Desulforamulus hydrothermalis Lam5 = DSM 18033: one gene and its partner. The protein of the gene in region 1 interacts with the protein of each later gene in a pairwise test. Links are inferred from orthologs where the notes say so. Each region holds a gene or a part of one and is shown on either strand. Other genes may lie near its edges.

Region 1 (5,992 bases):
ACCGCCCAGGGTCTCAATACCCAGCGACAGGGGTGTTACGTCCAGCAACAGCACATCCTTCACTTCGCCGGACAGCACCCCGGCTTGAATAGCCGCCCCAATGGCCACACATTCATCAGGGTTAATGCCCTTGTGGGGTTCTTTGCCCAGGAACTTGCGAATGGCTTCCTGAACAGCCGGAATCCGGGTTGAACCTCCCACCAGCAAAACTTTATCAATATCTTTTACATCCAATCCGGAGTCGGCCAGAGCCTGACGGGTGGGGCCCATGGTTTTTTCCACCAGATCGGCGGTCAGTTCTTCAAATTTAGCCCTGGTTAAGTTAATATCCATGTGCAGCGGCCCATCCGCCCCCACCGAAATAAAGGGCAGGTTAATATTGGTGGTGTACACGCCGGATAATTCAATTTTGGCCTTTTCGGCCGCTTCTTTCAACCGCTGCAGGGCCATTCTGTCTTTGGTCAGGTCAATGCCGGTGTCCTTTTTAAATTCAGCCACCAGGTAATCAATGATGCGCTGGTCAAAGTCATCGCCGCCCAAACGGTTGTTGCCGCTGGTGGCTTTAACTTCAAACACCCCGTCGCCCAGCTCCAGAATGGATACGTCAAAGGTACCGCCGCCTAGGTCATAAACCAGAATAGTCTGGTCTTCTTCTTTATCCAGGCCGTAAGCCAGAGCAGCTGCCGTGGGTTCGTTAATAATCCGCAAAACCTCCAGCCCGGCAATTTTCCCGGCGTCCTTGGTGGCCTGGCGCTGGGCATCGCTGAAGTAGGCAGGCACGGTGATAACCGCCTGGGTCACCGGCTCACCCAGATATGCTTCAGCATCTGCCTTTAGTTTAGATAAAATCATAGCGGAAATTTCCTGGGGAGTATACTCCTTGCCGTCAATGGTCACTTTATGGTTGGTACCCATATAGCGTTTAATGGATAAAACCGTCCGGTCGGGGTTGCTGACCGCTTGGCGCTTGGCCACCTGGCCCACCAGGCGCTCACCGGTCTTGGAAAAGCCTACGGCGGAAGGGGTGGTCCTGCCACCTTCGGCGTTGGGAATAACAACCGCTTCGCCGCCTTCCATAACTGCTACACAGGAGTTAGTAGTTCCTAAGTCAATACCAATTACTTTTCCCATCTTCCTGCCTCCTGAGAAAAAATATTTACTTGGTTTTGCATGGGGTCGGCCTGCAGCTGTCTGTCTATGAAACAGCCACCTTTACCATCGCAGGCCTGATTACTTTGCCCTTTAAGTAATAACCTTTTCTTAATTCCTCAACAACGGTATTTTCCGGTTGGTCGGCATCTGTTACCTGCATTACTGCTTCATGCAAGTTGGGATCAAAGGGCTCTCCCTGGGCCGGTATGGGCGCCAGGCCTTCGGCGGTAAGTACTTCATATAACTGGCGGTGAATCATCTGCACCCCGCTGATAAACTTTTCTCCCCCGTCACCGGCGGAGGCCAGGGCCCGCTCAAAGTTATCCAGCACCGGTAAAAGGTTTTTAATCAGGTGCTCGGCGCCAAATTTCAAGAGATCTTCCTTTTCCTGACGGCTGCGGCGGCGCAGGTTTTCGTAATCCGCCTGCAACCGTAAAGCCCGGTTATAGTTGTCGGCCGCCTCGCTGGTTTTTTCCCGCAGCAGCTTTTTTAATTCCTCCGGGTCATCAGGCAAGTCATCCGAGACAGCGGCATGCTCGGCCTCCAACTGTTCCGCAGCCGCCTCAGCCGCAGTGGGGCCGGCCTGCTCCTGCTCCGGCCGGTTGGCTTCCTCGTGCTCTGCCTGAGCCTGGTTAATTTTTTCTTGGGTCACTGTATCACCTCACCTATACTCCCGCTTCCAATCCTTCGCCGCCGGATTGCCGGTGCTCTTTCATTTTAATGATGGTATCAATGCGTAAAATTGCTTCGGCAATTTCGCCGGCTGCTTTGAGCGCATGAATTTTCACCAGGGCCGGGTCCAGCACACCGGCTTCATACATATCTGCAATTTCCCCGGTATCGCAGTCCACCGCCAGGGAATTTTTATTTTGTTCCGCCTGCGCCGCCAGTACATCGCCGATTTTTTCCAGCGGGTTGAAACCGGCATTGGCGACAATTTGCGCCATCGGCCGGCGCAGGGTTTCGGCGACACAGCCCACTCCATAGGCAGCCATGCCCCGGATGCTTTCCCGCACTTTCTCCACTTCCCGGGAAACCGCCAGCTCCAGGGCGCCGCCGCCGGGTACCACACCGCCTTTAACAGCAGCCTGCACCGAACTGGCTGCATCCCTGGCGATGCGTTCCCGTTCCCCCACTACTTCCTGGGTGGCGGCGCCCACCAGCACCGTGGCCATAGGTTTGCCCCGGCCGTTTAAAACCCAAACCTGCTCCAGCTTCTCGTCTTCCAGTACTTGGCCGGCCTGGCCCAGGAATTTCTCCAACTCAGCCGGCTCCTTCTTTAAACCGGTACGTTTGATCATACGGGCCCCGGTGTGTTCTGCCGCCCGGCGCAACTCCTTATTTAATACCCGCTGCACCACCATCACGCCGGCATCCGTCAGCATATCTTCCGCCGTGTCATCCACGCCCCGGTCTACCAGCACCAGGCCCACTCCCAAATCAATAATTTTTTGCACATTATTTTTAAACTCTGTCTGCAGCTCTAAATAACGGGCAAAACCGGCCTCGGTACCAAGGGCCTCGTCTTCTATTTCTTCCGGCTCCAAGGCATCGTCAAGCACCAGCACTTTAACCTCTGACAGCCGGCGAGGCATTTGCTTGTTCATGGTTTCCTTATTAATGATGACGCCCATGAATACCTGGTTGGCGGCTCCTTCTTTGGCCGTCACCGTATCGGCCAGTTTGAAATTGACATCCAATAATTTCTCCCTGCCAATCAAACGGGCCGCTTCCACCACCAGGTCGGCAATATCCCGGTGTTCCCGGCCGGCCACCAGCGCCACTTGCTGCAGCCAGGGGTGCTGCAAGTCTTCCAGCGGCACCGCCTGTTCCTTCATTACTTCCAGGGCCCGCCGTACTCCGGCCCGGATCCCTTCAATCACCCGGGCCACCGGCACCCCCTTGACTACTTGCTCCACACCGGCCCCCACCAGTGCGCCGGCCATGACAGTGGCGGTGGTGGTGCCGTCCCCGATTTCTTCCTGTTGGGCTTTGGCAATGTTAATTACCAGCCGGGCGGCCGGATGGTTAGCTTCCATCATGGTCAGGATAGTCACCCCGTCGTTGGTAATGACTACCTCGCCAAATTTATCCACCAGCATGGTATCCAGGCCCTTGGGCCCCAGAGTTCCTTCCACTGCTGAGGCAATGGCCCGCACGGCATTTGAATTGGTCATCAAGGCAGCCAGCTTTTCATTAACTTCGGCCCCCTGACTGGCCTGTTGTTTGAGACTCACCGGTGTTCCTCCTTAAATTAAACCTGACCCTTGAGCAGCCGCTCCAGGGCGCGGGATAAATTTTTAGACATACAGTCAATTACGGTAACCACCCTGGCGTAATCCATGCGGGTGGGACCCAAGACGCCAATGGTACCCAGGATTTTTTCTCCCACCTGGTAAGTGGCAGTTACCATACTGCAGTTTTGCATTTCTTTTCTGGGGTTTTCACTGCCTATCTTAATGGTAATGCCCCGGGCGTCACCCGGCAGTTCCAGTATATCCCGCAGGGTGTTTTCTTGTTCCAGCAGCGAGAGCAAAACCTTGACTTTCTCAATATTATGAAACTCCGGCTGGTTCAAAATATTAAATACCCCTTCAAGGTAGATTTTATCCTCACTGACCGAAGTGATGCGTTCCTGGATCAATTCCAGAGCCAGATCCAGAATATGGCGGTGTTTGGCCAGCTCAAAATAAATTTCTTTGATCAGGGTCAGCCGGATGCTGTCCATGGTCCTGCCCTGCAGCTTAGCATTTAATACGCCGGAAATTTGATCCAAGTCCTGCTGGGTAATGTTCTCCGGCACGGTCATCATTTGGTGGTGCACCGCACCGGTATCCATCACAACAATGAGAATGGCCTGGGCAGGCGCAATCAGAACCAACTGAATGTGTTTATATGAGCTGCCGCCAAAATACGGTGTCTGCACCAGGGCGGTGTAATTGGTAAGCTGCGACAGCATACGACCGGTACGGTTTAAAACCTCTCCCACTTCCCGAACTTTGTTTTCGTAACCGCGCCGGATAGCAGCCTGCTCCTGCTCGGGGAGCTGTTCCGTTTCCATCAGACAGTCTACATAGTAACGGTAACCAAGGTGGGACGGAATACGCCCGGCAGAGGTATGGGGCTGCTCGATATATCCCATTTCTTCCAGGTCTGCCATTTCATTTCTAATGGTAGCCGGACTGACGCCCAGTTTGTATTTGCGGGAAATAGTCCGGGACCCCACAGGTTCTGCGGTAGAAATATAATCTTTTATGATGGCCAACAGAATTTTTTGTTTTCTTTCATCCATTTTCACGTCGGCTCACCCCCTGCCGCACCTTGTTCGGGTGTTAGCACTCTAAGTCGATGAGTGCTAATCTAATTTAAAATGTAGCAAATGGAAAAAACTTTGTCAATGGCTAACAAGTGGCAGCCGCACCCCTGCTGCCGCATCAGCTAGACAAATTGGGCAAATACCTGATTGGCCAGCGGTAATCCCTTTTCTGTTAACTTAAGATACCCAGACACTAACTCTACTAAACCACTGTTTGTTAACTGCCGGATTTGTTGGGCAAACACCTCGGTCAGCGAAACCCCGAACCTCTGATAAAATTCCTGCAAATTGACGCCCCGGAGCAGACGCAGGCCTAAAAAAACCGTTTCCTCCATTTGCTCACGGCGGGACAGCTGCTGCATTTCTTGGATCGGCCTTTGCCCCGCCTGCAACAACATAAAATATTGATCAACATCTTCTACGTTGCCCCAGCGGCAACCCATGAGGTGGGAGTGGGCCGCAGGCCCCAGGCCCAGGTACGGGCGGTTGTGCCAGTAAAGCAAATTGTGCCGGCAGCTGTAACCCGGTCGGGCAAAGTTGGAAATTTCGTAATGCCGGTAGCCGGCAGCGGTTAATATTTCAATCACACTGTAATACATAGCCAGTTCCCGTTCTTCCGGGCAGGCCGCCAGCCGGCCCTGCTCCACCGCCGCTGCCAGGGGAGTTCCTTCTTCCAACTGTAAGCTGTAACAGGACAGGTGATCCGGCTGCAGGCTAAGTATTTCATATACAGACTGCCGCCACTGGGCGGCAGTCTGGGTGGGCAAACCAAAAATTAAATCCAGGTTAAGATTGGCAAAGCCCGCCCGCCGGGCAAACTGCACTGCCTGTCTGGCCTGCGCAAAATCGTGAGGACGCCCGATAAGTTTAAGCAATGACGGGTGGGTAGACTGCACTCCCAAACTGAGCCGGTTAAAACCTGCCGCCCTCAGTTCCTGTAAAGATGTCCGGGAAACGGTGCCGGGATTGGCTTCGACAGTAATCTCGGCATCGCCGGCAACGGTAAAAACCCGGGAAACCAGCTCCAACAGGCCGGCCAACTGCCCGGGCATAAGACAAGTGGGCGTACCGCCGCCCACAAAAATGGTTGCAATTTGTTTGTCTGAACTGTCCAGCATATCCCCGTAATAACAAATCTCTCGCTGCAGGCCTTCCAGATAATGTTCCACCTTTCCCCGGTTAATGGGGTAAGATGTAAAGTCACAGTACAGGCACTTTTGCAAGCAAAAGGGGACATGGATATACAAGCCAATTGTCACGGCTTTCACCCGCTTACGGCTTTATTCTTCAATGCTTAAGACAGCCATAAATGCTTCCTGGGGAATCTCCACGTTGCCCACTTGTTTCAGGCGCCGTTTACCCTCTTTTTGTTTTTCCAGCAGCTTTCTCTTACGGCTGACGTCGCCGCCATAACACTTGGCCAGCACGTCTTTACGCAGGGCTTTTACCGTCTCCCGAGCTATTATTTTATTACCGACGGCCGCCTGAACCGGAATTTCAAACATATGCCTGGGAATCAGGGAA
Region 2 (4,491 bases), 200 kb from region 1 along the record:
AAGGGGATCAAAAAACCACAGTTAATGTTTGTCGATACTCTGCTCAGGTAACCGGTACCTGAGTTTAACCCAGGATTCTGGCAGGATAAGTATACACATTCATACGCTCGCTTTTAGCAAATCCAACCACTGTGATGCCCAGCTTTTCTGCCATGGCCAGGCCCAGGTCGGTGGGGGCGGAGCGGGATACGATGACAGGCAGGCCCATCTTGCCTGCTTTAATAACAATTTCCGCAGAAACCCGGCCGCTGAAAACCAATATTTTATCATGCAGGGGGATGCGGTTTAAAAAAGCCCGGCCAAAGATTTTATCTACCGCATTGTGACGCCCTACGTCTTCATAAAACAAAATTACTTCGGTGGGGGCGCACAGGGCAGCGTTGTGCACGCCGCCGGTTTCTTTAAACAGCACGGACATTTGCTCCAACCGGTCGGATAAATCCCATACCTGTCCGGGGGTTACCAGCAGGACGCCGGTTACTTTATTCATGCTTTTGGCATCATTGACAAAATAAAACACCGGACGGCCCCGGCCGCAGCAGGAAGTGATATTTCTTTTGAGAAATTTGGACTCGGCATCGCAGCCGGGGGCCTGGACGGTGATCAGGCCCTTTTCCTCATCAACGGTAATGCTTTCAAGCTCTTCCGGTGACTGCAGCAAACCTTCTGAGCATAAAAAGCCGACGGCCAATTCTTCTAAAGCCTGGGGGGAGCAAACCATTGTGACAAATTCTTTGCCGTTAAGAAACAGAGTAACGGGTACTTCCCGGGCCACCACATCTTCTGTAACAAAAGCTTTATCGCCCTTAATGCGAACGATCTTTTGAGTTGCTTTGTTAATTTGCCAAACCATCTTTCAACCCCCTGTCAAACGCCCTGAACTTTACTATATTGTAACCCAGCCAATCTGTCATGTGAAGATTTGATCAAGTCAAGAGGTGAAAAAGATGTATAAAATCGGAATTATAACCATGAGTGACAAAGGTTCCCAGGGATTGCGGGAAGACACCAGCGGGGCTGTTATCCGGGAAATGGCAGCATCTCTTGGTACGGTGGAGCAATACCGCCTGGTGCCGGATGACCCGCAAATCATTCAAGATACACTAATTGAATTTGCCGACGTCCACCGGTTAGACCTGGTTCTTACCACCGGCGGTACCGGCCTGGGGCCGAGGGATCATACTCCCGAAGCCACCCTGGCGGTAATTGACCGCCAGGTGCCGGGCATTGCCGAAGCTATCCGGGCGGCCAGCCTGGCGAAAACCCCTAAGGCCATGTTATCCCGGGCGGTAAGCGGCATCAGGGGAAGCACCTTAATTATCAACTTGCCTGGCAGCGTAAAAGGTGTCAGAGAATGCCTGGCGGTGGTGTTGCCGGTGCTGCCCCATGGCCTGGAAATACTCAGCGGCAGAGGCGGCGAGTGCGGTCAGCCCTAATATAAGTTTGTTGCCGACAGCCCGAAGATTTGTTTAGTTTGCCGGCGGAGCCGTATCTACGGGACTTTCCGGCCTAATTTGTCTGGGCCCACGACCGAAATTTTTAGGAAAATTTAATTTTTGTTGCATAAAAAATCCAGCAAAATGGCAACAATAATGATTGGGTGGCAGACAATTTAACAAACCCTGTAAATGTAATGTAGAAGGAGAAATTAAAAGATAAATACCCTTAATTTGGATTTTGGCACAGTTAAACCGTTATATTCTGTTGCCCGGGTGTTTGCTTTTAATTTTCTTGTTCTGTATTATATTTACTGGGTGTTAGCACTCAATATTAATGAGTGCTAACAAACCAGCCACGTATATTAAAAAACCTTAATATATTTAAAAGGAGGGTTTTTTGTGATTAAACCATTAGGCGACAGGGTAGTTGTTAAGGCGCTGCCCCAGGAAGAAAAGACCAAGAGTGGCATTGTTCTGCCGGATACTGCCAAGGAGAAGCCCCAACAGGGTGAAGTTATCGCTGTAGGTCCCGGCCGTCTGCTGGAAAACGGTCAGCGTGCCGCGATCGACCTGAAAGTTGGCGACAAGGTGTTTTTCTCCAAGTATGCCGGAAATGAAGTTAAGATTGATGAAGAAGAATATTTAATTCTGCGCGAAATGGATATTCTTGCCGTCATTGAATAAATTAACACCTAAAATTTTTATCCGTTATTAGTTCTGATATCAAAGGAGGTCGTGAACCTTGGCTAAAGAAATTATTTTCCGCGAGGATGCTCGCAAAGCGTTGGAGAGAGGCGTTAACGCACTGGCCGAAGCTGTTAAAGTAACCCTTGGCCCCAAGGGACGCAACGTAGTTATCGACAAAAAATTCGGTGCACCTACCATTACCAATGACGGTGTAACCATTGCCCGGGAAATTGAGTTGGCTGACCATTTTGAAAACATGGGCGCCCAACTGGTAAAAGAAGTTGCCACTAAAACCAACGATGTGGCCGGCGACGGTACCACCACAGCCACCGTACTGGCCCAGGCTTTAGTACGGGAGGGCCTGAAAAACGTTGCTGCCGGTGCTAACCCCATGATTATTAAACGGGGTATTGAAAAGGCCGTAGAAAAGGCTGTAGAAGAAATTAAAGCTATGGCTAAACCCATTGAAAGCAAAGAAGCCATTGCTCAAGTGGCTACCATTTCTGCCAACGATGAGTCCATCGGCAACCTGATTGCCGAAGCCATGGAAAAAGTAGGTAAAGACGGCGTTATCACTGTTGAAGAATCCCAGGGTATCGGCACCACTCTGGAAGTGGTAGAAGGTATGAACTTTGACCGGGGCTATATCTCCCCCTATATGATCACCGATACCGATAAAATGGAAGCTGCGCTGTCTGATCCCTATATTATCATTACTGACAAAAAGGTTTCCTCTGTTCAGGAAATCCTGCCTCTGCTGGAGAAAATTGTACAAACCGGCAACAAGCCTGTGCTGCTGATCTGCGAAGACCTGGAAGGCGAAGCACTGGCTACCCTGGTGCTGAACAAACTGCGTGGCACCCTGAATGTAGTTGCTGTTAAAGCCCCCGGCTTTGGCGATCGCCGCAAGGCTATGCTGGAAGATATCGCTATCCTGACCGGCGGTACTGTAATCACCGAAGAAGTGGGCCTCAAGCTGGACAAAGCTACCCTGGATATGCTGGGTACCGCTCGTCAGGTTCGTGTTAAGAAAGAAGAAACCATTATTGTTGGCGGCGCCGGCGATCAGGCTAAAATCGAATCCCGCATCGCTCAAATTAAGAAACAAATTGAAGAAACCACTTCCGATTTTGACCGTGAAAAACTGCAAGAGCGTCTGGCTAAACTGGCCGGCGGCGTAGCTGTTATCCAGGTTGGCGCAGCCACTGAGGTAGAAATGAAAGAGAAGAAGTTGCGCATTGACGATGCTCTCAACGCAACCCGGGCTGCAGTGGAAGAAGGTATTGTACCCGGCGGCGGTACCGCTTATGTAGACATCATTGACAGCCTGGATGCCGTGCAAGCCGAGGGCGACGCCAAGACCGGCGTGGATATTGTGAAGCGTGCCCTGGAAGAACCTCTCCGTCAAATTGCCAACAACGCCGGCCTGGAAGGTTCCGTGGTAGTTGAAAAAGTAAGGGCTGCTGCTAAAGGCGTCGGCTTCAACGCTATGACCGAGCAGTATGTAGATATGATTGCTGCCGGCATTGTAGACCCGGCTAAAGTAACCCGGTCTGCTCTGCAAAACGCTGCTTCTATCGCTGCCATGATCCTGACCACCGAAACCCTGGTATCCGAGAAGCCCGAAAAAGAAGCTCCCGCCAATCCCATGGGCGGCATGGGCGGCATGATGTAAGGCAGGATTTGTATAGGAGCGTATTGTAACCATATTGGGCATGAATATGACCACATTGGCCTCATAAAGGCTATGTGGTCATTATTTTTTTATCTGATGCAAAATGAAATAAAGTAATAAAAAGGATTTATTGTAAAATAAAAGAATAAAACAATATAAAAACAAAAAATTTACAATATTTAACAATTTGATTTTAACTGATGCAATTTTTTAATAAGGGGAGATACAATGTTCCCAGGACATGAGGTATTTAATGAATTGGCTTTTTTAGAAAAACTTGATTTAACATTTGACAGATATAAGCATAAATTTGATGAATATGACAAGGCAAATTCTTATTTATTTTCTAGATTTGCATTGTTTAATGAACCGGTTTATCAATTAATATTACATTCAACCGGTGTTTCCCTTATGTTGATAGCATCAGTTGTGGTTCCTCTTATTATGTTAAAAAAAGATATAAAAGATATAAAGGAAGCTTCAAGAAATGTAACTGAATATCTAAAGACAGGTGATAAAGTTAAACTGGACGGCTGCTTAGGAGAATTTTTAGGAATATCAGAACAAAAATTAAAAATCAGATTTAAAGATACTGTTATCTACATCCCGTTTGAAAGGGCTTGGAGGTTAAATAAATATGAAGGTAAAGCTAAAAGGGTGAATAAATATATACATCGCCCAAATCCCAAG

Evidence for each region.
Region 2: the proteins of grpE (region 1) and groL interact in binary tests that used the Escherichia coli proteins (3 or more experiments, as listed by UniProt). The link is inferred for Desulforamulus hydrothermalis Lam5 = DSM 18033 from one-to-one orthologs.

Annotation. Positions count from the first base shown.
Region 1 is NZ_CAOS01000008.1:7,340-13,331, forward strand. The notes cover bases 1-2,837. They hold grpE (nucleotide exchange factor GrpE), read right to left. Parts: upstream 1,805-2,837; coding sequence 1,196-1,804; downstream 1-1,195. Other genes in these bases: dnaK (molecular chaperone DnaK), read right to left, coding at 1-1,131; DESHY_RS05260 (TCP-1/cpn60 chaperonin family protein), read right to left, coding at 1,818-2,837. Outside these bases: more of DESHY_RS05260, read right to left, coding at 2,838-3,389; heat-inducible transcriptional repressor HrcA, read right to left, coding at 3,407-4,450; radical SAM family heme chaperone HemW, read right to left, coding at 4,591-5,727; lepA (translation elongation factor 4), read right to left, coding at 5,749-5,992. UniProt on the Escherichia coli protein: Participates actively in the response to hyperosmotic and heat shock by preventing the aggregation of stress-denatured proteins, in association with DnaK and GrpE. It is the nucleotide exchange factor for DnaK and may function as a thermosensor.
Region 2 is NZ_CAOS01000008.1:206,458-210,948, reverse strand. What follows is about bases 1,578-4,491. They hold groL (chaperonin GroEL), read left to right. Parts: upstream 1,578-2,181; coding sequence 2,182-3,801; downstream 3,802-4,491. Other genes in these bases: DESHY_RS06150 (DrmE family protein), read left to right, coding at 4,030-4,491; groES (co-chaperone GroES), read left to right, coding at 1,839-2,123. Outside these bases: formate dehydrogenase accessory sulfurtransferase FdhD, read right to left, coding at 65-853; DESHY_RS06165 (MogA/MoaB family molybdenum cofactor biosynthesis protein), read left to right, coding at 948-1,436.